DNA from 4 places in the Brevibacillus borstelensis genome. Region 1 is predicted to be linked to each of the others. Evidence: riboswitches for the same ligand, from Rfam matches in the RefSeq annotation. Region 1 holds a riboswitch; each other region holds the start of a gene.
What was found. A riboswitch is a leader RNA that binds a small molecule or an ion and turns the genes downstream of it on or off. The one in region 1 is predicted to bind lysine.
Positions count from the first base shown of each region.

Region 1 (4,446 bases):
TAACGAAAATACCCATGGTTACGTAAGTGGCAATGCGTTGGGAACGCGGGCCGACAGTGATTCCCCAGTGAACGAGGAAAGACCAGATACCGTTGGAAAAGTGGAACACGGTGCTGAGAATCCCGATTGCGTAGAAAATGATCATTACAGGACTGCTCAGGATATTGGCCATCATGTCATAGTTGACTTCGGCACCCATCGCTTTTGGAATACGTGTCTCAAATACGTGCCATGCGATAAAGATGAGCGTGATAATACCTGTCAGGCGCTGCCACAGGAACATCTGGTTCCGGAATTGACTGAAGCTGCCGACGTTGTGCTTTGCTTGGAAAGCAATGTAGATCCCATACACAGCGTGGAACAGGATGGGAATGTAGATAAAGACAAATTCCAAGACAATCAAAAACGGAACATGTTCAATCAATCCTACGACCTCATTGAACGCTTCCGGTCCTCGGGTTGCCTGATAGTTCGCTGTCAAGTGGAACAAGAGAAACAGCCCGACTGGGAACAAACCGAGTAATGAGTGAAGCCTGTGACTCAAAAAGCTATGGCCTTTCGCCATACAGTGGTCCCCCTTTCAATTATATGTCGCGTCCTTTTCATAGAGCTTTTCTCCACTATCCTAACCCATTGCCACCATGGTTACACATAATCGAAGGGCGACTTTCTCCCTGGGCGTGGCAAATTGTGTCGGAATACGGAAAAAAGTTGGGCAAAACGTTGACCAAAACCAATTGTACTCCTGTCTTTATAGAGCGTCAAGACAATGAATAGACTAATTCTATTTTTAGAATGGACTAAAAAAATTTGCTATTTTCTATGAATCTGTCATATCTCGCTTCTCTTTCTCATATTACTATATCAAGTAACAAACCAGACCGCATTCTCTCGCAGGCCTCGGTGCAAAACCTTTGCAAAAAGGGACAAGCACCGGCCGCCTGTGCTAGAAAAGGAGGCATCCCGGTGAAAGAACAGGAACAACTCGGGGCACTGCTCCCCTCCCGTGTCATTACCGACATCGAACGCATTCACATGCCCTACCTGGGCTATCATCTGCTTCGCGAAAAACTGACAAGCACTCTTTTGGGAGAAAGCGAGCAAGCCATTCTCCACTGGCTGGGAAAAGACATTGGCCGTCAGATTCCGATCCAGTCCGCAGCGGGCCTCGTCATGCCTTTTATCAGGCTGGGCCTCGGCAAGCTGGATGTCCTGGAGGAGGGAGAGCGTCATTATCGATATCGATTGACGCACACGATTTTTTCATACATGCCGCCTGAACGAATTTTGCGCTCTCTGGCCCTGGAATGCGGAATCATTGCCGGAGCCGTCAACAGGTGGCAGGGCAGGGAGCCGGAGGTGCGAATGGAGCTGGCCGAGAAGGGGAGCGTCTTGATCTCTTTGGCTGTTTGAATGCGTGATTCTTCTGGTGCCATCACCTGAACAAAAGTCCCGGATCAGCTTCCCTATATTTATATAGAAGAAACAGGAAAATGGAATCAAATGCGCCTCGCTGCAATGAACAGCCAGACGGTCATATTTAACCCCCCTCTTCAACGAAAAGGGGGGAGGCGACTCTTGTATGTGGTTGTGCTTACAAACTGTGCACCACGGCTTCTTCGCTTACGTCCAAGCCGTAGGCCGTATGCAAGCTGCGAACTGCCAGTTCCGTAAGTTCTGCGGGAATCACGCAAGAAACCTTGATGTCGGAGGTGGATACCATTTTGATCGTGATGTCCTGCTCGGCCAAGACGCGGAACATCTCGGCGGCAACCCCCGGATTGTTCACCATGCCGGCACCGACGATCGATACCTTGGTCAGGCCCTCTTCATGATCGACTTTTTCAAAGCCAAGCCCTGCCTGATTGGAGGAGAGGGTTTCCAGCGCTTTTGGCAGGTCGCTGGCAGCCACCGTGAACGAGATGTTCGTCACGTCCGCATCATAGGAGCTTTGGATAATGATGTCTACGTTTACCTGGTTGTCAGCCAGCGTATTGAAGAGGCGGGACAGGGTTCCCACTCGCGCAGGCATGCCCACGACCGTCAGTTTTGCCACATCTTCATCATGTGCCACGCCGCTTACTACTCTTCCTGTTTCCATATTGGCAACCTCCTCTACGTACGTACCTTCTTCAGCCGTAAAACTGGATCGGACGACGAGCCGCACTTTGTATGTTTTGGCCGCTTCCACAGAGCGCGGGTGAAGAACACCGGCCCCCAGATTGGCCAGCTCCAGCATTTCGTCATATGAGATACTGTCCAGCTTTTGCGCGGACGGAACGACCCGCGGATCGGCCGTATACACGCCGGCCACATCCGTAAAGATCTCGCATCTGTCGGCATTCAGGCCGGCTGCAAGCGCTACGGCAGAAGTATCGGAACCGCCTCGTCCCAATGTGGTTATTTCTCCTTCGGCACTGACCCCTTGAAACCCTGCCACAATGACGACACGTCCCCGGGCCAGTTCCTTTTGAATCCGCTCGGTTTTGATTTCCGTGATCCGCGCTTTGCTGTGGATCGCTTCTGTTGTGACACCAGCCTGCCAGCCGGTGAGAGAAATGGCGTCATAGCCGCGCTGATGCAGAGCCATGGACAAAAGTGCGATGGAGACCTGTTCACCTGTCGCCAAGAGCATATCCATCTCGCGCTCCGAAGGGTAGGCGGAAATTTGTTTGGCCATATCCACCAGCACATCTGTCGACTTGCCCATCGCGGATACGACAATGACCATATCATGGCCCGCTTTTTTATATTCAATAATCCGGTCTGCTACTCGAAAAATGCGTTCAATGCTACCAACGGAGGTCCCTCCGTATTTCTGCACGATCAACCCCATGCGGCTTCTCTCCCTTTTCCTTGAATAGACCAATGTCTCTATGGATATTCTCTGTCGAAACGAAACGTTGCATGAGTCTTTTCCTTATCAAAAAAGGCAACGACAAGGAAAATACCTGCCGTTGCCTACGTAATAGACAATATCGGTTCCTCCTTCCCTGGACCACGCAAGCCGCTGGCACAAAGCATGACAGTACAGCCCCTGTCATCTACACGCAGCAGACTCGTGAGATAGCTCTCCATCCGGCAATGGGGTATTGCTCGGATGACAGTCCTGTATTTGTTCAACACAGGCCCAGCACGCAAGGAAGCGGGTCTTCCCTCCGTACTTCGGCGAATCCCCCTTTCCGCTACCCGTCAACGATCCCGATCTCAGGGTGGTACTCATGGTTTTCGCGCCTCTACCTCACTCCAATAAAGGGAAGTGAGGTTACATATTCTGTTTGAAAGGGATTATATCACGCAAAAGGCAACGGTTCAAATATTATTTTGAACAATTTCTCAGCTCACATCTTCCTGAGATGGGCGATAATCTCCCGGGCCAGCTTGTCGCCAATCCCGAGCTGCCTGAAATCCTCGACAGTCGCCTCTTTCATCTTTTTCAGCGAACCAAAATGCTGGAACAGAAGCTTGCGCCGTTTTTCGCCGATGCCGGGAATGTCGTCCAACTGGGAAGAGAGCATCGTCTTTGTCCGGGCCTGCCGGTGAAACGTAATCGCAAATCGGTGGACCTCATCCTGCACGCGCTGGAGCAGGTAAAACTCATAGCTGTCCCGCTTCAGCTCGACCGGCTCGGGCGGATTCCCGTAGAGGAGCTGGGCAGTCTTGTGCTTTTCATCCTTGGCCAGACCGCATACCGGGATGTAGAGCCCCAATTCATTTTCCAGCACATCCATCGCAGCGCTGATCTGTCCTTTGCCTCCGTCAATTACGATCAGGTCGGGCAGCGTCTGGTTTTCCTTCAGCAGGCGCGTGTACCGGCGCCGGACTACCTCGCGCATCGAGCCGTAGTCATCCGGCCCCTCGACGCTTTTGATCTTGAATTTCCGGTACTCTTTTTTGTCCGGGCGTCCATCCGTAAACACGACCATCGCAGAGACCGGCTCTGTCCCCTGAATGTTGGAGTTGTCAAACGCTTCGATCCGGTGCGGGGTTCCGATCCCGAGAATATGGCCCAGATTGTGCACAGCCTGAATCGTCCGGGCATCGTCCTTGGACATGAGCGCAAATTTCTCCTGCAGGGCGATGCGGGCATTCTCGCTGGCCATCTGCACCAGCTCCCGCTTTTTGCCGCGCTTCGGCGCATGCACCTTCACGCCCAGCCACTCGGCGAGCAGCTCCGGATCGCTTTCCTCCGGCAGCAGGATTTCCCGGGGGAGGGCATTCTGCTTGTCAAAGTAAAACTGGCTGACGTAGGACATGAAATCCTCTTTTTCGCCGCCGTAGTAAGGAAAAGAGGTCGTATCCCGCTCAATCATTTTGCCTTGCCTCATATAGAAAACCTGGACGCACATCCAGCCTTTCTCTACAGAAAATCCGATGATGTCGCGGTCGACCGTATCGGTGAAGGTCACCTTTTGCTTCTCCATGACCGCCTCGATGCTGCGGATC
Region 1 is NZ_CP144922.1:4,130,177-4,134,622, forward strand. It holds gene V5G20_RS19885 (succinate dehydrogenase cytochrome b558 subunit) at 1-565, opposite strand, end outside; gene V5G20_RS19890 (DUF2507 domain-containing protein) at 967-1,413, shown strand; gene V5G20_RS19895 (aspartate kinase) at 1,595-2,836, opposite strand; lysine riboswitch at 3,060-3,247, opposite strand; gene uvrC (excinuclease ABC subunit UvrC) at 3,342-4,446, opposite strand, start outside.

Region 2 (4,446 bases), 1.8 Mb from region 1:
AATCCCTATTGCACGTCTACGGAGCGTTTCCATAGGTCCAAACCTGAAACCTTGAAGCCATGCCGTTGCAAACAGTATTTGGAATACGGATATTCCGATCCAAACTACGATAATTGTCACGGAATCCAGCTTTCCGCCAAGAGCAAAACCCCAACCGTAGAAAAGAATGGAACAAATGATATTTTGCATGACATAGCAGCTTAAAGACATTTTTCCGGCATTTTCAAGAAGGCCCCAAAGCCAATTCAACTTCGTATATTGTATCATTCTTCCAATAATCGCCAAATACCCTACGGAAAGAAGGGGCGCGAATAAATAGCGAACAGGGAGATCAAAAACGCCTCCAGGGATAAAAATCAACAGGTTTAAAGGCAAGCCGATAAACATTCCCAGTTTGAAAAGCTTGTCGCGCTGTTTTTTGCCGTTCTCATCTTGAGAAAAGACCCCCGCACGCATGAAGCGAACGCCAAGCAAAAATAAAAAGACATTCATGGGAATCGTGAAGATCGCTTCCAATCTAAGCGGGACGAAATGAGACAGGCGATAATGGACTTGCTGCAGCCAAGAGCCGTCTCTATAAAGAGCGATGACTTCGTCAGAACCGCGCAGTGTCATATTGGCATCAATCAGACTAATCACCAGGATCCCCAGGATGGCAGTTGCATGCAGGCTTCCAAGCACTTTCATCGTTATGGATATCAAGCGGTCGCCGCCTTTGACGATGTAGGCGACGATCATTGCAGTTATGCCATAGCTCATTAAGATGTCATACTCCATGACCAGGGTAAAATGCAGCAAGCCTTCCAGGAATAAAAGCGAGGATACCCAAATATAGATTCCAGGCCAAGCGTTCCCTTTGCGAATGGCTTGCTGATATTTTAGCTCAAGTCCTACTCCAAACATGATTGTCAACAATCCCAGCAGCTTCCCGTTGACGAGAAATAACACGATCATCCTGATGAGATCGTCTTTTGCCCACCACCCAGAATAATCATATGTCGTAAGGTAGGTAAGATCCCCCAAATGGGCGAAAATCCATATGTTTGTCCCTAACGTCCCGAGGATTGCAAAGCCTCGCAGAATATCAAGAAGACGGATTCTTTCTTTGCGTTGTTCCATATCCCTCACCCTTTTGCGTATGAATTTCATGTAGTCTTAGTGTAGCCATGAAAAGAGCGAGGGAACATTCACACCTGTAAAGAGATGTTTATGACTCGTGTCATAAAGTTTGTAACAAGCAATCAAATCAAGCCGTTTGCTGGTCGGCCTCAGCTGGTGGAATTGGCTCAAGGCTGTTTTCCAAGGGACAGGAAGAGGATGGGAGTCCCCGCTATGGTAAGTAACAAATGATAAAATACGGGTGATGCTATGTTTATAAGGAGATTGGTACCGTTCGTCGTCTGTTTCCTGCTGGCTGCTTGTGCGAGCTCTACTGTAAGCATTGATAAAATAAAAAAACTGAGCTTTCAAGTATTCTTACCGGAGTCTCTGCCGGATGGTTATACTGAACAAAAAACGCTCTTGGATCTAAATGAAGGGTCTCTCTTAATCTCGTACGTAAACAGCGATACGTACATTGAACTTCTGCAAATGAAGAAACCAACATACGACTACCATCCGATGATCGAGTGGTACGCAAATAAAGGCAACAGTCAGAAATCCGATGATCGGTTTGAGATAGTCGGCAATTATGTGGTCGATATGGATAATTCGTTAAACAAACAAGGTGTGTGGGAAGCAGTATTTCTGCCGAAACAAGACTTGGACAGTCAGACGAAATACAACGAGCTTCGCTATTATCATCTGCAGTCAAACAGCAACGAAGAAGAGCGGAAAACATTCATGGAGAGCCTCGCCCCCATACATTGATGAGAGGAATAAGTCTTTTTGCGCATACAGGAACGCAAAAAATAGTCTGCCAGCATCATTTGGAGAAAAGACCCAGGTTGACAGAATTAACATAACATTGTAAACTCAAAAACATAATTGAATATGGACCTCACTTAAAACAGTGAGGTAGAGGTTGCGATATTTAACAGTCCTTGGCGGAGTTCGAGAAAGCGTTGATGCCAGGGAGAAGGAAATGTCGCCGAAGCTTGCAATATTTCTCGGTATTGCATTGCTGGGTCTGCAGTTAAGAGCTGCAGGACTGTCTCAATAAATGACCCGATTTATTGAGTTGTGCTATCTCATCTGGGAAAAGAGAGGTATTTGGGCAACTATGTTTGTAGTGCGACCTGAGTCTATCTCAGGTCGCTTTTTGCATTTTTTCAGCCAAAAAACCAGAAGCCAAAGGAGAAAATGAACCATGAAAAAACAGTCATCATTCATAGCTATGTTTCTATCCGCTGTACTTTTGCTCGCAGGATGTGGGGCAGGCGGAGGCAGCTCGCAATCTGCCTCAACCGATGAGGGAACATTCAAGGTAGGGATGGAAGCGGGATACGCTCCGTTCAACTGGACCCAAATGGACGATTCCAACGGTGCTGTGAAAATCGACGGCAATGCGGAGTACGCAGGCGGATACGATGTAGAAATTGCGAAAAAGATTGCGGATGGCCTGGGCAAAAAATTGGTCATCGTGAAAACGGAGTGGGATGGCCTTGTTCCTGCATTAACCTCCGGCAAAATCGATGCGATCATTGCAGGGATGTCTCCAACTGCAGAGCGCAAACAAACGATCGATTTCTCGGACAACTACTATAAATCCAATTTGGTCATGGTCGTGAAAAAAGGCGGAAAATACGAGAACGCTACTTCCATCCAGGATTTCAAAGGGGCAAAAGTGACTGCCCAATTGAATACATTCCACTATTCCGTGATCAATCAAATCGAGGGCGTCGTTCAGGAGCCTGCGATGGACAACTTCCCGGCGATGCGCGTAGCGCTTGAATCCGGAATGATTGACGGTTACGTCTCTGAGCGTCCGGAAGCCGTCAGTGCCTCCACGGCCAACCCGAACTTTGCCATGGTCGAGTTTACGGATGGATTTACGACCTCGGAAGATGATACGGCCATCGCTGTCGGCGTGAAAAAAGACAGTGAATGGACGAAAAAAATCAATGAGATTTTATCCGGCATTTCGGAGGAAGAGCGTACCAGGATCATGGATACAGCCATCAAAAATCAACCAGCAGCACAATAATCGCTTTCGAACCGGCTGCATCTCCATGCAGTCGGTTTTATGCGCATAGGGCAGGGGAGCTTCCCTGCATGAACGGAGGAGAACGATGAGCTTCGAGTGGATTGTAAAAATCATTTCCGAAAACTGGCCCATGTTCCTTCGCGGAGCGGGAATGACCCTATTCATCGCTTTGCTCGGAACGATTTTGGGAGCCATCATTGGCCTATTGATCGGGCTTATCCGGACGATCCCCGTTCCGGAGCGGGGAGCCAAAAGGGCGATTTTGAAAGCAGTCAATGCCATTCTAGCTACGTATATCGAATTTTTCCGGGGAACACCGATGATTGTGCAGGCGATGGTCATCTACTACGGTTCCGCCTTGGCGTTCGGGGTTGATATGGACCGGATTCTGGCCGCCGTCTTCGTCGTGTCGATTAATACGGGAGCGTACATGGCCGAGATTGTTCGCGGCGGGATTATTTCGATTGACAAGGGACAGTTTGAAGCAGCCCATGCGATTGGGATGAATCACGTTCAAACGATGATGAATGTCGTGCTGCCGCAAGTGATTCGCAATATCCTGCCGGCAACGGGGAACCAGTTTGTCATCAATATCAAGGATACTTCCGTACTCAATGTCATTTCGGTCACCGAATTGTATTTCACGACCAAATCGATTGCCGGGAATAACTTCAGATATTTCGAGTCCTTTTTTGTTGCGTGTGTGATGTATTTCATCATGACCCTGATCGTCACGAAAATTTTGCGCTATTTCGAAAGAAAGCTGGAAGGCCCGGACAATTACGCCGTAATGGCGAATCCCGTGCAGGCAGAAGGCAAGAAATAATCGAGGAAGGAGGCGAGCATATGGAGACCATCATAGAAATTAAACACGTCAACAAATACTTTGGCAGTCACGAGGTATTAAAGGACATCGATTTTTCGGTCAAAAAAGGAGAAGTCGTTACGATTATCGGTTCCTCCGGATCGGGCAAATCAACGCTGCTTCGATGCATCAATCTATTGGAAAAGCCGAGCGGCGGGGAAATTATGTATAAGGGTGAAAACATTTTAGACGAGAAGCACGACATTTTCACCTACCGCCGAAAGCTGGGCATGGTATTCCAGCAGTTTAACCTGTTCAATAATCACAATGTGCTGAGCAATTGCGTGGTCGGGCAAGTAAAGGTGTTAAAGCGATCCAAGGATGAAGCTGAAAAAGTCGCGATGAAGTATCTCAAAATTGTCGGGATGGACAAGTATGTGAACGCCAGGCCGAATCAATTGTCGGGCGGGCAAAAGCAGCGCGTGGCCATTGCGCG
Region 2 is NZ_CP144922.1:341,381-345,826, forward strand. It holds gene V5G20_RS01790 (DUF418 domain-containing protein) at 1-1,119, opposite strand, end outside; gene V5G20_RS01795 (hypothetical protein) at 1,591-1,869, shown strand; lysine riboswitch at 2,010-2,195, shown strand; gene V5G20_RS01800 (transporter substrate-binding domain-containing protein) at 2,309-3,145, shown strand; gene V5G20_RS01805 (amino acid ABC transporter permease) at 3,231-3,971, shown strand; gene V5G20_RS01810 (amino acid ABC transporter ATP-binding protein) at 3,992-4,446, shown strand, end outside.
Region 2: it holds a riboswitch for lysine, as region 1 does, so the genes downstream of both, V5G20_RS01800 (transporter substrate-binding domain-containing protein) here and V5G20_RS19895 (aspartate kinase) in region 1, are expected to answer to the same signal.

Region 3 (4,446 bases), 510 kb from region 1:
GTACGTGCCGGTCCTGATCGGCTTCACGGTTATGCCAAACGAAACGGGCGCAGCCTGATACACATCCCCTTTGCGCTCGTAGGTGATGTCCGGAAGCTTCAGCGTCAGCGTCCCATTGTCGCTTCGCTTGCTCCACGACTTATCGATGCTCTCGATTGGCACCTCCGCAGGGAACGGCTCGGTCAGCGTAACGTCCGTGACGGCGAATGTCTCCGGCAACGGACCATAGCCCGCAAAATTAGCGATTACCCTGTTGTTGACTACAGACAAACCAAAAGTGGCAAAGGCGTTGACCGTGACCGAATCGCGGCCCTTCAGCATATCGGCGAGCTGGCTTTCGTCTACCAGGGGAATGGTGATTTCCTTGACTCCCGAGCGGATCAAATCTTTCAGCGTGTCCAAAATGTCATCCTGCTTTGCGCTCGGTTCCGTAGTGAGCTGTTGGTTGACAGACACTTCGCCGCTATAGCCCGATCTCATCACACTGAGAAAATGGCTTTTTCCTCTTCCACCCAAAGCAAGTCCGCCGTTGTTCGAATTCCCCTTTCCGTTCACCTTCACTTTGTCCAGTTCATAACCGATGTCATAGACTTTTCCGTAGACAAACGGCTGATTCAGCAAAAAGAACGGACGAATCCCCGTTGCTCTGCCGGCGGGTTTGTCGGCCAATCCTTCAGCCGAAAAGGACTTGGGCGTGACCGTGTAGCGGATTACACTCGTTTCCCCCAGCTTGATCGCCGATTCGGACAGGGAACGGGCGAGGTCCACCGATGTGAGCGGCGTATGGACCGTCACCTCGTATGTGCGTTTCGTCTTTCCGTCCTGCGCCGTGACGACGATCGTGACCTTGGTCGCACCCGGCTTGACCGGGATCACCTTGGGGGGGCCGCTCTGATGACCCTCTCCGTTTACGGTCATGCTCGCCCTGCTGTCTTCGAGCGTGGGGGTGATCGCAACAGTTTGGACATGGCTGTTCAAATGAACGTCATAGCTGCCTTGCGACCTGTCAAAGCCGGGCTCAAGCGGGACCAGTGTCTCCCCTTTTACCGTCAGATTTTGCAGGTAGGCGTTGTCGCTTGGCTGCGGGGCGAGCTGAAAGTCCAGTATAGCGGTGTCTCCTGCCTCAAAGTTTTCAATCAGCTTGAGCTGCGGGATGTACCCGTCCTTGGCCGCTTCCACAGAGACCAGACCTGCGGGGACATCCTGGAGGATGTACTCGCCTTTCGCATTCGTCACTGCCGAAACAATTCCCCCGGCAGATACGACAGCACCCGCGAGCGGCTTGGGAGGCGAGCCCGAATCCGTAACCTTGCCTTTGATCGTACCGGTGTGCTTGTACTCTCCGAGATTGATCAGCAGCTTGACAAAATCGATGGCTGCGCCGTCTCCGTACGGATTTCGCGTCGTCTTGTCATCGAGAAGGATGGTCAGGCTTCCGTCCTTCAAGAGCGGCAGGTATTCATCCGGAATTTGGACGCTGATCAGCTTTCCGATCGGCCCATGCTGGTTGAGCGAGTTGATAACGTTCTCCAGAAACGGCGCCCGGACGCCGTTCAGCTCGGCTGTATATTTGACCCGCCCCGGATACTTCCGCGGCTGATAGTCATTGATGAACATCTGGAGAATGGCCCCTTCGATCGGGGTGTTTTTCGTGTCAAAGGTTACCTTGATGGGAACGACCGGATTGGCTGTCTTGCTGTAATTGTTTCGGGTATAGCCGTCCGCCACATGATCATTGGCATCATTTTTGGGGTTCCGCAAATCCGGATATTGAAAGGAGCTGATCACCATCAGCTGGTCCGTTCCTGCCGGATCGGTCGGCTGGTGAGTTACTTTCGGATATGGGGCCCCTGTGCTTTTTCCCGAAAATGGATCGTAGCCGTTCGGCCAGCCTCCGCCCAGATTGTCGATATCCCCGACCCGGACCATCAGATCGGCCTCTGTCGTATCGTACTTTACGGCATACGGCTTGGACCAATCCCCGTTTAACGGATCGTTCGTGCGATTTACCGCCGACGCAGCCATAGCAGGACTGCTTGTCCATTCCAGCGAAAAACCGGTAAAGCAGATCAGAAATGCGAGGCACATCAAAAACAGTCGATGCAGACTCCGCTTCATGAAAACGGCTCACCTCTTTCCTTTATTTGCGTTCGAGCTATGCAGTGTCTTTGAAGGGAAGACATCTAACATTCCTAATTATGGTACTATTTTACCATGAATAAAGACTCAGATGACTAGATGGTTTTTGTAGCATCTGTTACACATTTTTTTGCAGCCTGCGATCCCATTAGCTGTCATATCCACACCATAATCTTCATACTGTCAGAGCATGGCCCTCTTTTCCTTCGTACCCTTCTCCAGCTTCGATAAACCAAAAATAATAGACCGTCGCGATGTCCCGGACCTCACTGCCACAAAATCACACTTGATTTTAAAGGAAAAACCCATATACTTGAACCATAACATAATCTCATAGCAATTATCCTCATCAGACACGATGAGGATAGAGGTCGCGGCTTTTATATTATTCTGTACGAGATCCAGAGAAGATTGATGACTCCAGAAGAAGGAAAAGCTGCCGAAGTCTGCCGTGTATTCTCTGTACACACAGGCTGGGGCTGTACCCGACAAGGGACAGAACTGTCACGTTTGCCAGCCGAGCAAGCGTGGTGTGCTATCTTCCGTGAAGGCTTGGTGGGGATTGGATCATACCGCCCTTTTGCCGTTTTTGGCTTGTGGTGGTATTTTTATTTCCGGCCTTCCTTCCCGCAAATCAAGAGAAAGGTCGTGTTTTTATTTTATGTCTTCCAATCAATTGCAACGCGGATTGAAAGCCCGTCACTTGACGATGATCGCCATCGGCGGATCGATCGGTACCGGACTTTTCCTGGCGAGCGGCGGCTCCATTCACTCTGCCGGTCCGGGCGGTGCTTTGGTTGCCTATATAGCGATCAGCCTGATGGTCTTTTTCCTGATGACGAGCCTCGGTGAGATGGCGGCGTTCATGCCGGTATCCGGCTCCTTCAGCACTTATGCGTCCAAATTTGTCGATCCGTCCCTCGGCTTCGCGCTCGGATGGAATTACTGGTACAACTGGGCGATCACGATTGCCGTCGAGCTTTCAGCCGGTGCGCTCATCATGAAATACTGGTTCCCGGACACGCCGTCCATTCTCTGGAGCGCGCTTTTCCTCGTCCTTATGTTTGGCTTAAATATGTTATCAGTAAAAGGATACGGCGAATCCGAATATTGGTTTTCCTTGATCAAAGTAAGTACGGTCATCATCTTTATCATCGTCGGCGTATTGATGATTTTTGGCATTATGGGCGGCGAAGCAGTCGGCTTCCACAACTTTACCAAGGGAGATGCGCCGTTCAGCGGCGGCTTTATGGCGATGCTCGGCGTCTTCATGATCGCCGGCTTTTCCTTCCAGGGAACCGAGCTGGTCGGGATTGCCGCAGGCGAGAGCGAGGACCCGGCCCGCAACATTCCGAAAGCCATCAAGCAAATCTTTTGGCGCATCCTGCTGTTCTATATTTTTGCGATCTTCGTCATCGGGATGCTGATCCCGTACGACAATCCGAATCTCATAAACAGCGACATTACGGACATTGCAGTCAGCCCGTTCACGCTGGTGTTTGAAAAAGCGGGGTTTGCCTTTGCCGCTTCTGTCATGAACGCCGTCATTTTGACATCCGTCCTCTCGGCGGGCAACTCCGGGATGTACGCGTCTACGCGGATGCTGTATGTTCTCGCCAAAGAAGGAAGAGCTCCCAAGCTTTTTGCCAAAGTGAACAGCCGCGGCGTGCCGACCAACGCCCTCCTGCTGACAACGCTTATCGGGATGTTTGCCTTTCTGTCCTCGCTGTTCGGGGATGGCACCGTCTACGTCTGGCTCTTGAATGCTTCCGGGATGTCCGGCTTTATCGCCTGGCTCGGGATTGCGGTGAGCCACTACCGCTTCCGCAAGGCGTATCTGGCACAAGGCTACGATCTGAAGCAACTGCCTTACCGGGCGAAATGGTTCCCGTTTGGACCGATCCTCGCCTTCATCATCTGCCTCATCGTCGTGCTTGGCCAAAACTACACCGCCTTTACCGGCGAGACGATCGACTGGGGCGGCGCACTTGTATCGTACATCGGCCTGCCGCTCTTCATCCTCGTCTGGCTGGGCTACAAATACACGAAAAAAACCAAGGTCGTTCCGCTGCACAAAGTGGATTTGACCAACGAGCAATCATAAGCGGCGGCTCTCCTGCTCTCCTGCAATGATGTGCTCACCATCCAACAGGCAAGGCCGGGATCAGCTCCCGGCCTTTTTCCATGCACGCCAATCTTATTTGGCAGAAACCTTTTGGACAAAACGTCCCATCCGCTCCAGCGCCTTTTGCAGCTGTTCCAGCGAAGTCGCATAGGAGCAGCGAATATGGCCCTTGCCGCAGTCGC
Region 3 is NZ_CP144922.1:4,637,256-4,641,701, forward strand. It holds gene V5G20_RS22195 (cadherin-like beta sandwich domain-containing protein) at 1-2,118, opposite strand, end outside; lysine riboswitch at 2,497-2,685, shown strand; gene V5G20_RS22200 (amino acid permease) at 2,801-4,243, shown strand; gene V5G20_RS22205 (aminotransferase) at 4,337-4,446, opposite strand, start outside.
Region 3: it holds a riboswitch for lysine, as region 1 does, so the genes downstream of both, V5G20_RS22200 (amino acid permease) here and V5G20_RS19895 (aspartate kinase) in region 1, are expected to answer to the same signal.

Region 4 (4,446 bases), 1.9 Mb from region 1:
TGACGTGCTTCGAGGATTTGGGAAAGAAAGATCAGGGAGGGAACGGCAATGACGGAGGAAGAGTGGGGCATCCTCTACAAACTTGGCTTTCGCATGGAAGAAGGAAAAGTGAAACATCTCAAGCTGGGAGTCGTAAAAGAAATTGAGGATTTTTCGGGTTTTGATTCACTCTCGGAGTTGGAAGCATTCGCAAAGGAATGCTTGCGGACCCGATGCCTCGTAAACAAGCAGACGAAACGCGATAAACGGCAAAGGGGTTGAACGGATCGTGGAGCTTGAAGATCGAGTGACACTAACCCGTAAGTTGGATGAGGTAAGGAAATGGGAATCAGACCAGAACGATCTGTGGTTTTGGGAAAAGCTTGGGCGCCTCCCCTTTGTCTTTCTGGACCGGATCACGCCAAACGTGGTGCGGGACAAACTTGGCACAGCCGTCGACGAACTGGTTGCCTTTTTGGAGAACGGAGGGAAGTACCTGGTACGTGAGCGGGATATCCACACCCGCTTTCAGGAAGCGTTCCCGAGGAAGGACGAGCAGTCGCTAGAAACGCTTCCGATCAATCAGCGTCCACTCGCGCAAATGGATAAAATCGCCGCAGAGCTGAGCGAGTCGCGTGCCACCTTTGCAGCCGTACAAGGAGCCACCACAGGCTTTGGCGGCATCTTTACGCTTGCAATCGACATTCCTCTGCTGCTGGGCACCTCGCTAAAGGTACTGCAGGAGATGGCGATTTGCTACGGCTATGATCCGCAGGACAAGCGGGAGCGGCTGTTTATTGTCAAATGTCTGCAGTTCGCTTCCTCGGATATTGTAGGAAAGCAGGCGATCCTGGAGGAGCTGTCTTCTTTCGACAATCCTTCCAAAGAGCGGGATGTACTCTCTCAGCTTCAGGGCTGGCGAGAGGTAGTGGTGACCTACACGGAAAATTTCGGGTGGAAAAAGCTGTTTCAGATCGTACCGGTCGCGGGAATGCTCTTCGGCGCTTATCTGAATCGCTCGTCTGTCCGTGACGTGGCGGAGACGGGCATGATGCTGTATCGCAAGAGAAGGATTCTCGAGCGGCTTGGCACGGAGGCGTAGCTGTAGTGTGAACAAAAGCCCAAATGGCCGAATCGGCCGAACAAATTGCCCAGCCAAACGCCGAACCGAATTATTGAACCGATTTTCTGAATTGCAACCGTCCAGATTAAGTGATGCTGCCGCTCCTACGTCGTCTCCAGCTCCTCGGCGGTAATGGCAAAGATCAGGTGATCCTCCCATTTACCGTTGATTTGCAAATAGCGAAGCGACAGTCCTTCTTCGCGAAATCGGTTTTTCGCAAGAACCTTGATCGAGCCTGTATTGCGCGGCATGACCGCAGCTTGAACCCGGTGAAGCTTTGCTTCGGTAAACGCAAATCGGATGACTTCTCCTACTGCTCTGGTCATTATTCCTTTGCCGTTATGAGATTGATCGAGGAAATAGCCGAGTGTAGCGTTTTGCCAGGCTCCGCGCACGATATTGGAGAGGTTGACGCGGCCGACGAGGGTTTGATCAGGGCCGACGAAAATGCCGAACGAATAGCCTGTCCCTTCGCGAAAGCTTCGCTCTGCCTCCTCCAACTGCTGGTACTGCGCTTCAATTGTGTAAAAAGAAGCGGGGCGGATGGGTTCAAAAGGCTGCAGAAATTGGTGGTTTTGTTGCCGCAAAGAGGCCAGGGCAGGGGCATCGCTTGCAGACAAGGGACGAACAAGAAACGCAGAAGGTGCAAACATCTTCAGGTTCAGCCTCCTATTCACATATAGGGTGGATGGAAAGTTTAGCATGAATCAGGACTGTTGAAAAGAGGGAAAAGGGAGTCGCTGACAATGCCGTCCAGCAGGAGCGGCCCACTCTCGATTCAACAGTTGCCACCGGGTACGGAATTTGGTACAGTACAGGGTAAGTAAAGCTGAACAATTGCATATTGCCTTCTAAATAGAGGCGCGCTGCGGATGAGTACTTCTTTTCATCAGGAATGGGGAAAGGGAAGAGGAGAAAAGGCCAAAGCGCCGAAGTTCTGGCCGCATCCCCATTGGCGGCAGGGCTGGGGTGCTCGTGAATAATGATCATCCTGTCATAGGAGAAGTTTCTCTTATGGAGCGCTATTTACGTTTGCTTGTCCGGTATCAAAAAGCAATGAGTATAGCGTTTGCACTCATTGCTTTTTCTACATTCATTTCAAGAAAAGTGGAGGAGAAGTACTGTGAACATGATGGATGCCAATGAAATTATCTCGTTTATTCAAAAAAGCGAAAAGAAAACGCCTGTAAAGGTATACCTCAAAGGGGATTTGGACGGCATCGACTTCGGTCCCAGCGCAAAAGCCTTTTTGAACGGCGGCACGGGAGTCGTTTTCGGGGAGTGGAAGGAAATCCAGCCTGTTCTGGAGCAGCATGCGGATAAAATCGCGGATTATGTAGTGGAGAGCGACCGCCGCAACTCTGCGATTCCGCTTTTGGATACAAAAAACATTCAGGCACGCATTGAGCCAGGCGCAATCATTCGCGACCAGGTGAGCATCGGCAACAACGCTGTCATCATGATGGGAGCTTCCATCAACATCGGAGCCGTCATCGGAGAAGGCACCATGATCGACATGAACGTCGTCGTCGGCGGACGCGGAACGATCGGGAAAAATTGCCACATCGGCGCAGGTGCTGTCATTGCCGGCGTGATCGAACCGCCATCTGCGTCTCCGGTCGTTATCGAAGACGATGTCGTGGTAGGAGCAAATGCGGTCATTTTGGAAGGGGTTCGCGTCGGAAAAGGCTCCGTTGTAGCCGCAGGAGCTGTCGTTATCGAGGACGTTCCGCCGAATGTGGTAGTAGCTGGTACGCCCGCACGCATTATCAAGCAAATCGACGAAAAGACACGCTCCAAGACGGAGATCAAGCAGGAGCTGAGACAGCTGTAAGGGAGAGGGTAGGCATGGACTGGCGTTCGCTTGATCAACAATACATCGTCTCTACGTACAAAAGACTGCCGATCGCTATCGCCAAGGGCGAGGGAAATTACCTCTACGACACGAATGGCAAGGGATATCTCGATTTGTTTACCGGACTTGCCGTAAACGTGCTCGGCCACTCTCACCCGCGGATTATTCAGGCCCTGCGGGAGCAAGGGGAGCAATTTTTGCACATCTCCAATATTTTCCTCAATCCCCCTGCGATCAAGCTGGCGCAGAGGCTGATCGAGCATACCATCCCGGGGAAAGTCTTCTTTACCAATTCCGGAGCAGAAGCGACCGAGGCGGCTATCAAGCTGATTCACAAATGGACGGCTGCCGAAGGTACGGGACGCTCAGGCATCGTGGTTCTGTCCAACAGCTTTCACGGCCGGACATTGGGAGCTCTTCGCCTGACCAGACAGCCTCACGTCTATCAGGATTTTCCTCAGCCCGATTTTCCGGTCTATGAGCTGAAGGCAGGAGACATTGATCAGCTTCGCGCTGTCTGTGAGGAACGCCGTCCTGCTGCCGTTTTGATGGAGCCGGTGCTGGGCTCGGGCGGTGTCGTCCCTCTGGCTGAAAGCTATTTGCAGGAAGTGGCGGCGATCTGCCAGGCGACAGGCACTTTGTTTGCAATGGATGAGATTCAGACAGGAATGGGACGGACAGGCAAATTATTCGCTTTTCAACACGCTGCTGTGACACCGGACCTCATTCTTTTTGCCAAAGGAGTAGGGGGCGGGCTTCCGCTCGGGGGTGTCATCGCAGGCGAAAAACTGCAAGACTTGTTCAAGCCGGGTGATCACGGCACCACGTTTGCGCCGTCACCGCTCTCTGCCGCCTTGGGGAATGCAGTTCTGGACGAACTGTTGGACGCAGCGTTCCAAAGTCAATTGCAGGATGTGACGCAATACCTGTGGGATCGTTTGGAAGATCTGCGGGCAGCCTTTCCTGAGCAGCTGCAATCGCTTCGCGGAAAGGGAATGATGGTGGGAATCCCGCTCTCGGTTTCACCGGAGGAAGTAAGCCGGCTTCAGCAAAATTTGCTGGAGGAGGGGATTTTGGTCGATGTTACGCAAAAAACCATTGTCCGTTTGCTCCCGCCGCTTACGCTGACCCGCGGAGATGTCGATCGTTTTATGGAAGCCTTCACCCGCGAAATGAGCCAGTTGGCGGCCGGAAAGGAGGCGTAGCAGCGTGAGTGTTTCGACGTTTGTCCGTATCCGCAGAGATCTGCATCAAATTCCCGAGCCCGGGTTCGCGGAGTTCAAGACACAGCGTTACCTGCTCGATTATCTGGAGCAGCTCCCTGCAGAGCGGTTTGAGCTCAAGACATGGAAGACAGGCATTCTCGTAAAAGTGGCAGGCCGCAATCCGAAAAGAACGATCGCCTGGCGCGCGGACATGGACGGGCTTCCCATCACGGAAGAGACCTCCTATCCATTCCGCTCCAGGCACGAAGGGTATATGCACGCAT
Region 4 is NZ_CP144922.1:2,279,305-2,283,750, forward strand. It holds gene V5G20_RS10600 (hypothetical protein) at 49-261, shown strand; gene V5G20_RS10605 (EcsC family protein) at 269-1,081, shown strand; gene V5G20_RS10610 (GNAT family N-acetyltransferase) at 1,207-1,755, opposite strand; lysine riboswitch at 1,951-2,135, shown strand; gene dapD (2,3,4,5-tetrahydropyridine-2,6-dicarboxylate N-acetyltransferase) at 2,226-2,936, shown strand; gene V5G20_RS10620 (aspartate aminotransferase family protein) at 2,951-4,162, shown strand; gene V5G20_RS10625 (N-acetyldiaminopimelate deacetylase) at 4,167-4,446, shown strand, end outside.
Region 4: it holds a riboswitch for lysine, as region 1 does, so the genes downstream of both, dapD (2,3,4,5-tetrahydropyridine-2,6-dicarboxylate N-acetyltransferase) here and V5G20_RS19895 (aspartate kinase) in region 1, are expected to answer to the same signal.